One region of the Bradyrhizobium sp. SUTN9-2 genome, then DNA from elsewhere that is predicted to be linked to it. Evidence: riboswitches for the same ligand, from Rfam matches in the RefSeq annotation. Region 1 holds a riboswitch; each other region holds the start of a gene.
The links. Region 1 has a riboswitch for cobalamin ahead of XF30_RS38255 (TonB-dependent receptor). Riboswitches for the same ligand answer to the same signal wherever they lie in the genome.
Positions count from the first base shown of each region.

Region 2: it holds a riboswitch for cobalamin, as region 1 does, so the genes downstream of both, XF30_RS39250 (5-methyltetrahydropteroyltriglutamate--homocysteine S-methyltransferase) here and XF30_RS38255 (TonB-dependent receptor) in region 1, are expected to answer to the same signal.
Region 3: it holds a riboswitch for cobalamin, as region 1 does, so the genes downstream of both, metE (5-methyltetrahydropteroyltriglutamate--homocysteine S-methyltransferase) here and XF30_RS38255 (TonB-dependent receptor) in region 1, are expected to answer to the same signal.

Region 1 covers NZ_LAXE01000001.1:5,659,601-5,664,496, forward strand. The annotation lists gene XF30_RS26255 (PepSY domain-containing protein) at 1-451, opposite strand, end outside; gene XF30_RS38255 (TonB-dependent receptor) at 464-2,821, opposite strand; cobalamin riboswitch at 2,935-3,136, opposite strand; gene XF30_RS26270 (histidine phosphatase family protein) at 3,209-3,781, shown strand; gene cobT (nicotinate-nucleotide--dimethylbenzimidazole phosphoribosyltransferase) at 3,774-4,826, opposite strand; gene cobF (precorrin-6A synthase (deacetylating)) at 4,832-4,896, opposite strand, start outside.
Region 2 covers NZ_LAXE01000001.1:2,572,220-2,577,115, forward strand. The annotation lists gene XF30_RS11730 (nodulate formation efficiency C protein) at 1,351-2,073, opposite strand; gene XF30_RS38045 (hypothetical protein) at 2,665-2,934, opposite strand; cobalamin riboswitch at 3,073-3,274, shown strand; partial or broken gene XF30_RS39250 (5-methyltetrahydropteroyltriglutamate--homocysteine S-methyltransferase) at 3,378-4,300, shown strand; partial or broken gene XF30_RS39255 (5-methyltetrahydropteroyltriglutamate--homocysteine S-methyltransferase) at 4,628-4,896, shown strand, end outside.
Region 3 covers NZ_LAXE01000001.1:2,384,112-2,389,007, forward strand. The annotation lists gene XF30_RS11075 (hypothetical protein) at 1-36, shown strand, start outside; gene metE (5-methyltetrahydropteroyltriglutamate--homocysteine S-methyltransferase) at 302-2,635, opposite strand; cobalamin riboswitch at 2,741-2,962, opposite strand; gene XF30_RS39935 (hypothetical protein) at 3,049-3,291, opposite strand; partial or broken gene XF30_RS11090 (mobile mystery protein B) at 4,005-4,593, opposite strand; gene XF30_RS11095 (mobile mystery protein A) at 4,590-4,896, opposite strand, start outside.

The DNA of each region.
Region 1 (4,896 bases):
GATGGCGATCAAAACCGTTCGGCACGCTCCATTGATCGTAATCCGACCGCGCGACGATCGCAGCGCGCACCGCCTCAAGCCCGCGCTGACGTGAATAAGCTTGCACGATGGTGAGCGCGACATCGGCTGATGTCACCGACGCGTCTCCTCCATCGGAGGCGCGAACCGCTCGCGAACCTATGGAGCCCGAGACGACGTAGACCGGTCCATCGCTCCGCTGGATCAGCCGAACACGCCTGCCATCGGCAATCCCGCTCGCCGCAACGGCGTCCGCGACCGAGATCCTCATCCCGTCGCGATCGACCGGCACAAGTCCGGCAAATCGCTCCGCTTCCGTCAGCGACGGAAACGGGACGAAGTGCATGACGATCCCGCTCGCGAACCACATCGCGAACAGCAGGCAGAATGCGATGCCGAGCCAGCGATGCGTGAGGACGATCGCGCCCATCATGCGCTCAAGGCCTCACCATTTGAACGCGGCCGATATTTCATAGGTACGCGGCGCGCCCAGGAGGATCTGGTCCGGATAGAACGGATCGCCCCAGATCGCATAGCGCTTATCAGTGATGTTGCGGACACGGAAGGTCAGGCGGGCCTGGTCGACCGCATTGAACGCCGTCTTGGGGATGTCGACGAAGGCGTAGACGTCGGCCACGGTGTAAGCCTTCATCGTCACGACGTTGGCGTCGGTGTTGTAGCGGTCGCCGACATGACGGCCGGTGATGCCAAGCTCCACCGGCCATGGTGTGAAGAAGCGATACGACGCGCCGGCATTGGCGACGATACGCGGCACGTTTGGCGGCGTGTTGCCGGAGAACGAGCCGCCGGCAAAATTGTAGTCGGCATAGCGCGCATCGACATAGGCGATGTTGCCCCACAGCCGCAGCGGCTCGATCGGGCGTATCGAGGCGGCAAGCTCGACGCCTTTCGACTCCTGTCGTCCGGCGATGTTGAGTTGCATGCCGCCGGCGGCCGCATAGACGTTCTTGCGCAGGATGTCATAGGCCGAGAACGACCACTCCGCCCGATTGTCCCAGAACAGGTGCTTGACACCGGTCTCATAGGTGCGCGCGGTGGTCAGATCGAGCGGCTGGGTGGGCGAGAGCAGGAAGATGTTGTTGGCTGCGACGTCGGCGCCGGTGGCGTATTGGCTGAAGAAGGTCAGGCCGGGAACGGCCTCCCAGGTGTAGCCGATGCGGCCCGTCACCGGCGCCCAGTCTTTCCTGAATGGGAAGCCCACCTTCTCCACACCGTTCTTGTCGGTCGAGTTGCGGTCGAGCCCGATGTGCTCGACACGAAGGCCGCCGATCAGCGCGAAGCTGCGCGTCAGCTTGAGCCTGTCCTCGAATGACAGCGCCTCGTTGTCGATGCGCGCGGTCTGCTGCTGCGTCGTGAGCAGGCCGTAGAAACCGCGGTTGGGGTCGACCAGCGAAACGGAATCGCCGGGAAAGTTTGCCGCACCGGGCCTGACGAAATCGAGATAGCTCGACGACAGCGTCGTGACCAGCCGGTTGTCGAAGCCCGCAATATTTGTATCCCAGATCAGGTCGGTGATGTTGCCGACCAGTCGCTGACTGTGGGCGACATAGAAACGCTCGCGATCGACCAGGTTCGTGGTGGAATTGAACGCCTCGATCTCGTTATTGAACCAGGTCCGTTCCGCGCCATAGCCATAGGCCTGACTTTTCAGCGTGAGGTCAGGCGCGAGCTTCAGCTCGAAGCCGCCACGCAGCCACACTTCCTGCGCCACGTTGCGGTTATCGAGAACGTTGTAATTGGTGTTGAAGGTGCGGTCGTCGATGGTGACGGCACCGAGATTCGTTCCGTTGTAATTCGAGACGTAATTGCCGGAGACGATCCCCGTCGTCGCATGCGAACCGCTGAAGGCCACCGGCACCAGCGGCGCGCCCCAATAGGCCTTCGAGCGGTCTTCACGATATTCGACCGCACCCCAGATCCTGAGGCTGTCGGAAACACGGTAGTTGAGCTGGCCGGACGTGCCGAACGTCTTGACATTGGTGTCATCGGCAAAGCCGTTGAGGGCGGAACGGCTGATGTCGAAGCGATAGTCCAGTCCCTGCACATTGGTGCTGCCGCCGGAGCCGTAATGGGCACGGAACGAATTCAGCGAGTCCCAGGAGAAATTGGCGTCGTTGCTGACAGCTCCGGTGTGCGGCTGCTTGGTGACGAAGTTGATGGCACCGCCCGCAGCGCCCTCGCCCGAAATCAGCGAGGCCGGGCCCTTGAGAAATTCCACCGCCTCCAGATTGGCGGTATCCACGATCCGCGAGGTCATGTTCTGCGGACCGATCTTGATGCCGTTGTAGAGCGTGTTGATCTGGCTGTTGGTGAAGCCGCGCATCGAGAAGGCCGAAGGTTCGGCCGGGTTGTCGCCCGAGGTGACGCCGGCGGCGCCCTGCGCCACCTCGGACACGGTGCGATGGCCCTGCTCGCGCATGGTTTCGGCCGAGATCACCTCGACCGTCGCGGGCGTCTGCCGCACCGTCAGGCCGAGCCGCGAGGCGCTTTCGGCCACGGCATTGGTGTTGAGCGGCGTCTGCACCGTCGAATCCGGCGTGACGGGTCTTGGCGCTGCGGATACAGCCGCCGGCCTGCGCGCTGCCGCGCGGCGCGCGCTCTGCGCCGTTCCTGCTGCCGGTTTGGCCGGCTTGCGGGCCTGGGCGGGCGACACCTCGATGGGCGGCAGCGGCTCTCGGGCCTGCTGCGCCAGAGCGGCAGGCGGACCAAGAGCGGCGAAGGACGTGAACGCGGCGGAAACCAGCAGGACGCGGCGCGGTCGTGCGATACGGATGGAAGACACAGGTGAAAACCTCGGTATGACGTCAGTGGCACGTCACAGCGAACGAGGTTTCACCTTCGGCCTTAGCCGTCCGATGAAGCCGAATGTCTGTACTCCCCGACCGACATCTTCGCGTGTGACCACGGCTGACGGCAGGTCTCCTGGCTCGCGGGTCGTGACCGCTTCGTCGCCTTCCCGGGACCGAGGACCCAGTGGCTCGTGACGAAGGATTCACCGCTTACAGTTGCGGGGGCAGCCGCGGCATTGGGGACATTTTCCCCGCACCGCATTCCCTTTTCATTCCCTCTCGGGAAAACCGTCGTGAGCATCTAGGATTACCACCAAGACAGAGTCAATGTGCCAGTTGCGGCGTTGGGGCCACAGCAACCAACTTCCTTGGAGATGAGCATGGAAGGCGAGACCTTCCTCTGGTTGATCAGGCATGCGGCCGTCGCGGGCGTGCCCGGGACGATCCATGCGGCCGATGCGCGGGCCGACCTCGGCGATCACGCTGCATTGGCGGCCCTGAGGCAGCTGTTGCCCGCCGATGTCGCCGGCTATGCCAGCCCGTCGCGGCGCACGGTCGAGACGGCGCGCGCCCTGGAACTCGAACCGGAGCTGATCAGCGAGTTTCGCGAGCAGGATTTCGGCGACTGGACCGGTCATCGGCATGACGAGCTCGCCGCGACCGGCGGCGAGGCCTACGCGCAGGTCTGGCGCGATCCCGCGCACGGACGGCCGCCGAACGGCGAGAGCTTTGCGGATCAGGTCGCCCGCGTCCGCCTGGGCCTGGCGCAGATTGGCGCAGGCTCCGCGGCGCTGGTCGTTCATTCCGGCACCATTCGTGCCACGCTCTGCATCGCGCTCGATCTCACACCGGACGCCGCGCTGCGCTTCGTGATAGATCCGCTGTCGCTGACCCGGATCGACCGGCTCGCGGGCGGCTGGCGTGTCGTGTCGGTCAATCAACGCATCAGCTAGGCCGATCCGGCACGTTGGCCTGCGCGAACGTCGCCATGCCGTTGTGAAGTGCGCAGGCCGAGCGCACCAGCGGCAGCGCGATCGCGGCACCCGATCCCTCGCCGAGCCTGAGATCGAGGCTGATCAGCGGCTGCACGTTCAGCGCGCGCAACACCAGCCGATGTCCCTGCTCCGCCGATTGATGCGAGGGCAACAGGAACGGCTGGCAGGACGGGTTGAGGCGCACTGCTGCCAGCGCCGCCACCGAGACGATGAAGCCGTCGAGCAACACGGGAATGCGGCGTTGCGCAGCCGCAATGATCGCCCCCGAGATCGCCGCGATCTCGAGGCCGCCGACCGCGCACAGGATCTTCTCGACCGCGGCTCCGGCGACGCCGTGGCGCGCGATCGCCGCATCAATCACCCGCGCCTTGTGCGCGCGGCCGGCCGCATCGACGCCGGTGCCGCTGCCCGCGATCTCCCCGGCGCTCACACCGAGCAGGCTCGCAGCAATCGCCGCCGACGTCGTGGTGTTGCCGATCCCCATCTCGCCGAAGATCAAGAGATCAGGCCGGCCGGCCTCGGCGCGCACCACCGCGCGCTGCCCGGCCTCGAAGGCGAAGGCCAATTCCGCCGGCGTGAGCGCGGCCTCGACACTGAAATCGCGGGTGCCGCTGCGCGGCTTGTCGGTGACGATTCCCGCGATCTGCGCCTCGGCCAGCGTGCCGGCGTCGACCACCTCGAGGCTCGAACCCAGCTCGCGCGCCAGCACCGAGATCGCGGCGCCACCGGCAGCAAAATTCGTCATCATCGCGATGGTGACGGCTTGCGGATAGGCCGACACGCCCTGCGCGACGATGCCGTGGTCGCCGGCGAAGATGATGATCGGCACCCGCGCGGCGCGTGGTTGCTCGGTGGCCTGCAGGCCCGCAAGCTCGATTGCGAGCTGCTCGAGCCGGCCGAGCGCGCCGGTCGGCTTCGTCAGTTGCGCCTGCCGCGCAATGGCCGCCTCGCGATGAACAGCGGAGACCTCGGGGCAGTTCTGGGTAACCCATTCGGGAAGCATGCTGCTCAACGCCTGCGTTTGATGATGTAGCTGTCCATGATCCAGCCGTGCCGTTCGCGTGCGTCCTGCC
Region 2 (4,896 bases), 3.1 Mb from region 1:
ATGAATTCGCCCCAAAAGTCGTGTCACGAAAAAGATCCTCAAAAATGATCTGGTCTGACTCGCTCTGGCCTGTGTAGGCAAAGTACGCGACGGAGTTCAGCCTCAATGCTCGCCGCATAGATGAAGCGTTCTTTCGAGAAAATCGCGGAAATCCGGTACCTTCTCACGCCGAGCCATATGATCGTTGCTACCAATCGCACTGTGGCATTTGGCTCCTCCGCGCTGCACCATAGGTCGTTGGTGCTACCGCCCATCCATTTGCACAAGAACTGAATTGTTTATGACTCAGGCAGCGCTACGGGCGGCCGCTATTGGTCGTGACGGTTCCTGCGATCTCGAGTGGCTTACCCAGGAACGCTAGCATCAGCGCCCGTTTGCTCCAGGAATTGGAACGGCTGCGATATGGAGCCGCGCTTTGCCGTGGATGCTCCGGGCGTGCGCAAGCTGCCCACGTGTTCGGACAATCGCGAGTGCCATCCTGATGCAATTCAGTGTGAGGGTTCAGTCCACAATACGCGTTTGCCCATGGCGCACGCGGGGCGAATAGCTCTGGTACGGTTTAGCCGACTCAAGCTACACATCATTCTTCAGCACCTCACTAATAATGGGAATGACATGGTCGCAGTCGTTCGGGAAGTATCGGTCTCATCTTAAGCGCTTGAAGTAGATGGTCAGCTCAGAGCGGAATTCGCAACCAAAGACGGTGCCACGGCAGGTGGAGCAGAACTAAAGAAGCGGTTTCCCAAGCTTAGAATCCGGGTCTATGACGTGCAGACAAATCAGTGCGAGGAAATCTAGAGCCGAGTCAGTGGCGCTCGACGTTCTGCGTACAGCTCCGGAGCTTCCCGGCCTGCGACTCGGAAATGGGCAGGCGCTCAGCGGGTATGCCGGGCTTGCTACCAGTGTAACTTCCTCGCCCATTTCGTCTCGGCATCGGTTCCTAGGGCCGGGTCAAAGTCGCTACGCTCACGCTCCTGCGCACGTCACGCAGTCACGCGACGTGCGGAGCACACACGCCGAATCGGCCCGGGCCCGAGGCATCCCCCAGCGCTCTAGCGAAGAATGCATGAGAGCTGGTGCCCGCACAACTTGGTTGCTCTCACTGGGTGGAGTGCAGGCGGGCAAACCACATCTCGCAAACTAGTGCGCCGCTGAGCTCGACACCTGGCGGAAAAGCGCCATCGTGCTGCTCGACCTTTCGTGAGGCGGGCCGAAATGCTGCAAGAAGGGCAGGCGCACTGTTGCGGAGCCGTAAACATCACAACTGCAGACCGCGTATGTCTTGCAGGTGGTACGAGGCGTTCGACCGTACGGCAGCTGCGGTCCGATGTTGCTTTGCGCGACCGTCTACTAAGGCCTTCGGTCTCCTAAGTCTTCCTCTTCCTTTGGCTCGGTGCGTTGGAACCAGGATCCCGGAGGAAATTTAGCGATCCGCTTGGCAAAGGAGGATTGTGGCTCCCAATCTTGGCCTTCGCTCTTCTCGAAAGTGATGACCCCGTTGTGTGTAAAATAACGTGGTCCTTGGAGATCGCAATTCACCAAGAGCAGAATACGCCACAGATCGCCTTTCTCGTTCGGCTTGTCATTCCGCTTCGGTAAGTAGTCTACCCCAACAGGTTCAATGATAGTGCAGCGGCCTTGCCCTAGAAGATCGCCGAGCCGGCCTTGCGGCGTAGTCACAAAGTTGAAGTTAGTCGGATCATGCAGAAAGCGAAGATTTGCGTTCCTTTCACCATCTGCGACTTCTCTGGCGATCAACGAGAGCGCTAGGGCGCGCCAGCCCAATTCCATGGGCTTCGCATAGGTTGACGCCAGTTCAGTCGTGCCGTCGAGCGCAACTTTCCAGGTGATAGCGTACTGTTCGTCTGATTTGTTGTCTCGGTGCCTGGTCCATGAAACGAAAACATAGTCGTTTTCGCCAAGTTCAACGACGCCCCACATCTGAGGGACGAACTGTGCCACCTTCGAGACATTGGAGATAATTTGTTCTACCGTCTCACCATCTTGCGCTCGCCAAGTTGACTTGAGTCTTTCGACAACTGGGATGTCGCTTGCGCGAATACTGTTGCTCATGGTCGCCGGCCAGGCTAGGCAGATTAGAAGTCCGCTCAGGCAACGCCATAGCGCGGGTCTTCCCGACATTCTCTTCATAACCCTCGGCCTATCGCGTTTCATCCGTACATCTTTCAAAGCGGGCCAACCTCGAACCTGCTAGGAGCGAGCGAGCCCAAGAAGTTTACGGAAACGCGTCGGGGCACCCGCGGCTATCCCGTGCGGGCAGGCGCTCCCCTCTATGTCACGCGCCGCTAACTTCCCTACCCAGCGACAGCGTCAATTGGCTGAGCTGGACATGCCCAGCGGGAGAGACTGGGCATGTTCGAGGGGCTTGCATTCTTCGTGCCAGGCAGCAGGCGGAGATTTGCACGGGTGTTATGTCATTCTTGTCGACTTTCCGACCTGCGCACGTTCGATGTTTCCATTCAGTGTATCGGCCGTAGCTTGTGCATCCTTGTCCCGCACTCGATAGTTTGCGGAAGAGGTAAACGCCTCGATGCCAAGTGCCTAATGAGAATCGGCAGTGCGTTTGCCGTCCTTGAACCGTGTGGTTCGCTGTCGTTGCCGTCGGCATTCGATCTACATGATGGCTGGGGACACGAAGCCGACTTAATCGACAAACTTTGAAGCGTGGCTGGCACGCAAATCAACCTGCTCGCCGCGTATGTTTCTAGATTGCGCCGGTTGCCTTGACGTATTCAATGCGGATCCTCTAGTTGAGAAAATAGCTGGCCAGCCGACGTGCTGGGCGAACCGCTGGAAATCGGAAGCCGCATCGAATGCATTCTGCTCGAAACGGCGGTAATTCTCGCCGCGCAGGCTGGTTTTGTCGGGTTCATTGATGGGGCCGCCTCGCCTCAAGGCAGCTCCGATGCTCACTCCGACATCTGGCAAGGGTACTTGCGATTGCAGCAGCTCTGTTTAGAGAATCATAGAAATGCACGGTTATTCGCCGAGTAGATGTCACAGAGTAGCTTGGCACATAATCTGAGAGGTTGACGGAAGAGTCCTCCTGCCGATAATCGAAGTCGTCGAGGTTCTCCGAATCCCACTTGATCCGGAGCTAAGAGGGAAGCCGGTGCAAATTCCGGCGCTGCCCCCGCAACTGTGAGCGGCGAGCTACTGTCCAACGATGTCACTGAAGCCCGCACGGCTTTGGGAAGGCCGACAGCAGCGATGACCAGCGAGCCAGGAGACCTGCCCCGACGATATATATTGGTCCACGGGCGGGGTGTCTCGGTGGTGCGCCAAGCAGCCGTCGCACGCGCGACTTCTTCTGCCTGCGTCCGCCATGGCCTTTGTCCCCAACAGGGGTTAAAACTATGTCTCTTCTCTCTCTTCCGGTTGCTACGCTCGGAACGCCACGCATCGGTCCAAGGCGTGAGCTCAAACTGTCTCTCGAGAGCTACTGGGCGGGAAAGATCAGCGAGCAGCAATTGCTTGAGGACGCATCCGGCCTGCGCGCCGCGAACTGGGCTCGTCAGAAATCTCTCGGCGTCACGATCATTCCGTCGAATGACTTCTCGCTGTATGATCAGGTGCTCGATACAAGTGTCATGGTTGGTGCTGTCCCGGAGATCTGCGCCTCGAAAGGAGAATACATTTCCCTCAAGACGTACTTCGCCATGGCTCGCGGATCACAATGCGACGACCAGGATGCGAGTTGCGGTCTCGGCCCACGGGGGTCTCGCGCACCCGCGCAGGAAATGACTAAGTGGTTTGATACCAACTACCACTACATGGTTCCCGAGTTTCACAAGGGACAGGCGTTCAGACTTTGCTCTCGCAAACCCATCGAGAGTATGAGGAAGCAAAGGCTCTCGGCTTTCAGACCCGCCCTGTCCTGATCGGGCCCGTCACATTCCTAAAGCTCGGCAAGAGTGCCGATAGCGCGTTCCAGCCCCTGTCCCTATTAGATAATTTGATACCGGTCTATATCGAGGTTCTGCATGAATTGGTCGAACGAGGGGCAAGTTGGGTTCAGTTTGACGAGCCCTGCCTGGTCCTTGATCTGAACGAAGCGGTACGAAAATCATTGTTACATGCCTATAACCGGTTCGCAAAGGAGGGACCGGCTATCAAGATCATGGTTGCCAGCTATTTCGGCGACCTAGGCGACAATTTGGATACCGCCTTGAGCCTCCCAGTTTCGGGTCTGCACGTTGATCTGGTTCGAGCGCCAGAGTTGTTGGATCAGATCGTCGCTGTCGGTCGAAGTGATCTCGTCACGTCGCTCGGTGTCATCGACGGCCGGAATGTGTGGCGATCCAACTTGTCGTCGCTCCGTCGGCGGTTGGAGCCCGCGATTGCGAAGCTCGGCAAGCACCGTGTACAGCTCGCTCCATCCTGCTCGCTGCTTCATGTGCCGGTCGATGTTGAACTCGAGACCGGGCTCGCGTCTGACGTCAAGAGCTGGCTTGCTTTCTCTGTTCAGAAGATGCGTGAGCTTGCGATCCTGGCGCGAGCACTCGCTGGCGACCAAAATGTCGGGCTCGCTCTTGCCGATTCGGAATGCGCTGCGACTGCCCGCTGGACTTCGCCGAAGATCCATGATGCCAATGTCGCTGCCCGGATGAGGGCGATCGACCAGACGATACGCCGGCGCACAAGCCCGTTTGCCCGTCGTTCCGAGATCCAAAGGGCACGCTTTGGACTACCTGCGTTTCCCACCACGACGATCGGATCCTTTCCGCAGACCACAGAAGTCAGAAATGCGCGGGCGGCGCATGCGCGAGGCGCGTTGAGCGACGAACAATACGATAGGTTCATCAAGGAGGAGATAGCCCGCGCCGTACGTTGGCAGGAGGACATCGGTCTTGACGTCCTCGTGCACGGCGAATT
Region 3 (4,896 bases), 3.3 Mb from region 1:
TGCGACAGCTTCAACATTGCCAGCCGAGAAGGCTAGCTAGAAAAATCCTGCCGACCTGTGGCCGGCGGGAGTTGAGAGTTGGAGATCTAGCGACCGGACTTCCATGACCGCTGAGATGCCGCCAGCTGAGTTGGACTTCGGCGTGGCAAGCGGCCGGAGGTGATCGTCTTGTCGCAGTCCAGGGGCTGCCCACCATCGACAAATTGACGTGATAAGGCTTGCCGCTGTCAAAAGGGGGGTAAAGTGCATCGGCAGTCTCCCTTGCGGAATTAGGGCCTTGACGATCTAGCTTGCGGCCACATCAAGACGCCTTGCGAAGTTCGCGCGCGGCCGCGACCATGTTGACGAGCGCCGGGCGAACTTCCTCCCAACTGCGCGTCTTCAGACCGCAGTCCGGATTGATCCAGAGCTGCGAGTCCGACAGCCGCTTTCGGGCGAGGGTCATCAGCTCTTTCATCTCGGTGGTATCAGGCACGCGCGGCGAGTGGATATCGTAGATGCCGGGACCGATGTCGTTCGGATATTTGAAGCTGGTGAACGCGTCGAGCAGCTCCATCTTCGAGCGCGAGGTCTCGAGCGAGATGACATCGGCGTCCATTGCCGCGATCGCGTCGATGATAGCGTTGAACTCCGAATAGCACATGTGGGTGTGGATCTGCGTGGCGTCGGCAACGCCCGTGGAGCAGATGCGGAAGCTCTCCACCGCCCAGTCGAGATAGGTTTTCCAGTCGGACCGGCGCAGCGGAAGGCCTTCGCGAAGCGCGGCTTCGTCGATCTGGATCATGGTCGCGCCGGCCTTTTCGAGATCGGTGACCTCGTCGCGGAGCGCGAGCGCAATCTGGCGGCAGGCTTCGCTGCGCGGCATGTCGTCACGGACGAAAGACCAGTTCAGGATCGTCACCGGCCCGGTCAGCATCGCCTTCATCGGCTTCTTGGTCAGCGATTGCGAATAACGCCACCATTCCACAGTCATCGGCTTCGGCCGGGAGACGTCGCCGAACAGGATCGGCGGACGAACGCAACGGGAGCCATAGGACTGCACCCAGGCATGTTGGGTGAAGACGAATCCGGAGAGCTGCTCGCCGAAATACTGCACCATGTCGTTGCGCTCGAACTCACCGTGCACGAGTACGTCGAGGCCAATCTCCTCCTGCCAGCGTACTGTGCGGGCGGTTTCCTCCTTGAGGAATTGCTCATACTGTGCGTCGCTCAGCTTACCCTTGGCATGTGCAGCCCGGGCGTTGCGGACGTCGGCCGTCTGCGGGAACGAGCCAATCGTCGTGGTCGGGAAGGCGGGCAAACCGAAGCGCTTGCGCTGAACCTCGGCACGGCTTGCAAAGGCGCTCTTGCGGCTGCGCATCGCCGGGTCGATCGCGGCCAGCCGCTTGGCGACGGCTGCATCGTGGATTTTGGGCGAGGTCTTCCGCGCGGTCGCTGCACGCTCGGACGCACCGAGAGCGTTGGCGACGCCCGTATCGCCGGCAAGCGCCCTGGCCAGGATCGACAGCTCACCGATCTTCTGCACCGAGAAGGAGAGCCAGCTCTTCACGTCGGGATCGAGAGCAGTCTCAAGCTCCAGGTTGATCGGAATATGTAGCATCGAGCAGGACGGCGCGATCTGAACGCGCCCCTCGCCGAGCTTTGCGACGACCGGCTTGAGCCGGTCGACCAGCGCCGGAAGGTTGGAACGCCAAACGTTGCGGCCGTCAATGACGCCGAGTGAGATGACGAGATCTGAGCGGATGCTGGATGCGGCGATCTGGCTCAACTGATGCGGCGCACGGACGAGATCGACATGCAGACCGGCCACTGGCAGTGCCAGCGCGGTTGCCAGATTGTCGCCGATGGCGCCGAAATACGTCGTCAGCATGATCTTGATGCCAGGGACCTCTTGGGCGAACCGCGCATAGGCGCGCCGGAGTGCGCCTCTTGCTGCATCGTCGAGGTCGAGCACGAGGCAGGGCTCGTCGATTTGCACCCATTCGGCCCCGCGTCTGGCGAGCTCCTGGAGCACCTCGACATAGACGGGTACGAGGCTTTCGAGCAGCGAAACCGGATCGAATGATGCATCGGCACTTTTGCCGAGTTTCAGGAACGTGACCGGACCGACAAGAACCGGGCGCGTCTGATACCCGAGTGCCTTGGCCTCATCATATTCCTCGATCGCCTTGCGGGAGGAGAACTTGAAGGTCTGGCCCATCTGAAACTCGGGGACCATGTAGTGGTAGTTGGTGTCGAACCACTTGGTCATTTCCTGCGCGGCTGCGCCGTGGCCGTGATGCGTGTGACCGCAGCTGGCGTCTTGTTCCTCGCCTTGCGAGCCTCGCGCCATCGCGAAATAGGTCTTGAGTGATACGGGGCCACCCTTCCAGCCGTAGGCCTCAGGAATGGCGCCGACCATGACGCTCGTGTCCAGCACCTGATCGTAGAACGAGAAGTCGTTGGACGGAATGATGGTCGCACCGAGCGACTTCTGACGGGCCCAATTGGCTGTGCGGAGGCCGAACGCAGTTTCGAGCAGTTGTTGCTGGCTCGTTTTGCCGGCCCAGTAGCTTTCGAGCGCGGTCTTGAGTTCGCGACGCGGCCCAATACGGGGCGTGCCGAGTGTAGCAACCGGAAGAGAGAGAGAAGACATAGCTTTAACCCCATTGTGGTGGGGGCAAAAGGCCATGGCGGGCGCTGGCAGGGCAGCCGCGAATGCGGCAGCTGCTTGGCGTCCCACCGGGACACCCCGCCCGTGGACGATTACGTTATCGGGGCAGGTCTCCTGGCTCGCGGGTCATCGCCTGCATCCGGCCTTCCCGAAGCTTGCGCTTCAGTGACACTGATGGATGTGGGCTCACCGCTTACAGTTGCGGGGGCAGCGCCGGCGTTGCGACGGTTCGAATAACCGAACGCGCACCGGCTTCCCTCTTAGCTCCGGGTCAAGCGGACCCGGAGAACCTCGACAGCTCCGATTATCTGCAATGGGGTGCCGGCGTCAACCTCTCTACGTTCACTTCCACTGCGGCATGCCGTCCGGAACGATTGTTTGCACGATCAATGAATTCAACGCTTCATGATCGCAAAATCCGATCGTTGCACAGCGTTACGCACTGGTTGCACCCGGTTGACTACCTTGTGTGTGCCGCCGTCACGTGCAATCGCTACATTAAGTTTTGCTTGTGCCTTGTTGGCCATACGTAAGGAGGACAATGGCCAAATCACCAGCGCGTAACCCATGGCTTCAAATTCAGCAGTAGTAAAGAGTGGCGTCTTTCCAAATTCCGTCAATTTCGCAAGCAGTGGCACGCCAGGCATTCGCTCGCGAAGACGCGGAACATTTCCGCTGAATGCAAGGTGTCAGGGAAGATCGCGTCCGCCTGCCTCTATGTAAAACTTGGCGCGGGTGACCGCGCCGTCGAGCTCTTTTGGCGGCCGCGTCCATTCTGGCAATGATCACGAGATCGCAACGGGCCTTTTGAAGCAGCGGCAACCTTCTCCGCCATATCGTGCGCGTCGACACTCTTCTTGTCGTTCTAGTGGGCACAATTGTTGGTCAGAATCTGGATCTTCCAGATGCAGAGCGGCCGCGCCGGAATTCTCCAGCCGCATATGATGCGCCGAAGCCACATGGTCGCGGAATTGAGGTAGAGCAGACACAATAGAATTCCCGAAATCGCGCGCTACCTTGCATCAGGAGGCGAAGGCGCGCCCGCCAACACCTGATGTAGTGCTCGTGGAAATTGAAATTGACGACGGGTTTTATCGATAGTGCACAAAACGGTCAAATTGCTCTGGCGGTGTTATTGCGCTACCTTGCGCGGATAGCCGTTGTCTTCGTGTAGTGCCAAGGCGCTGACGTAATTCTAAAATCTGACCTTTGCCTACATTGAGCGGACGGTCTTCGGACGAAAACCCCATCCTGCTCCCGTCAAAGTTTTTCATTACCGAACCCATCATTGCCGAGCTAGCTAAGGTAAGCGCTGATTTGGCCAGGATTTGCCAGATGTGGACTGGTCAGTTTATGACCGCGCGAAAGCAACAAGTGGTGCAAGATCATGGTTGTCAGCCGCCTGAAGTGCCGCAATGTAGGCCGTGCGCACAGTGCTGGCTGTCTGCAAGTCGGCGCCGCCCCATGTGAAGCGTTAGCCGCCAAGCTGCACGATCAACACATCAGCAGCCAGTCGTGACCAACGGCCGTTGCCGTTTGGAAACGGATGTACGGATACGAGGCGGTGATGGAAGCGAACGGCAAGTTCGTCCGGTGGGTAGGTGTTGTTTTCGACCCAATACCTTGCGTCGTCGAGGACCTGATGCAGCGAAATTTCGATCAGATGGCGCGACGCCGAGATTGCGCTCCGTCGTTCGGAATTTTCCAGCCCAGCGCCAGACGCGTTCGAACATGCGCCGGTGCAAGCTCTTGAGAAAACTTTCTCGAGTCGCAACTTTCCGGCGGCCGAATGCCCAACGGTTTGCCGTGGCGATATTCTGCTGCTCAAGTTCGTTTAATTCGCTGCGCATAGTAATGTGCGTTGGGATTAGATCTTCGCACTCCTGGGGCGTCAGCGGTGTCGCGTGATCGTCGGCGACGTGCAGATCAGTATTAGTCATTCATCATCCCAGAGACGCGCGGGGCGTTTCAATAAATCCTCGATCGCTTGCTCCCGAAGCGCGCGGGCAGCCTGATTGTTCTCCACAGCCTGGTCCTCAAGCCGCATCGTTTGTTCGATGGCTCGTGATTGCCGCTCGGCGATATCGGCAGCTCGCTTGGTGACGACTTCTGCGAGGGGGCGCTCGGGTACAAGCACATAGACCAACCGGCAGCCGAGGGCCTCAGCCGCGCGTTGAAGCGTATTGAGGGTTACACTGCCGCCTTGCTCGGATTTTTCAAGTTCCACAATGCGTGGCTGCGAA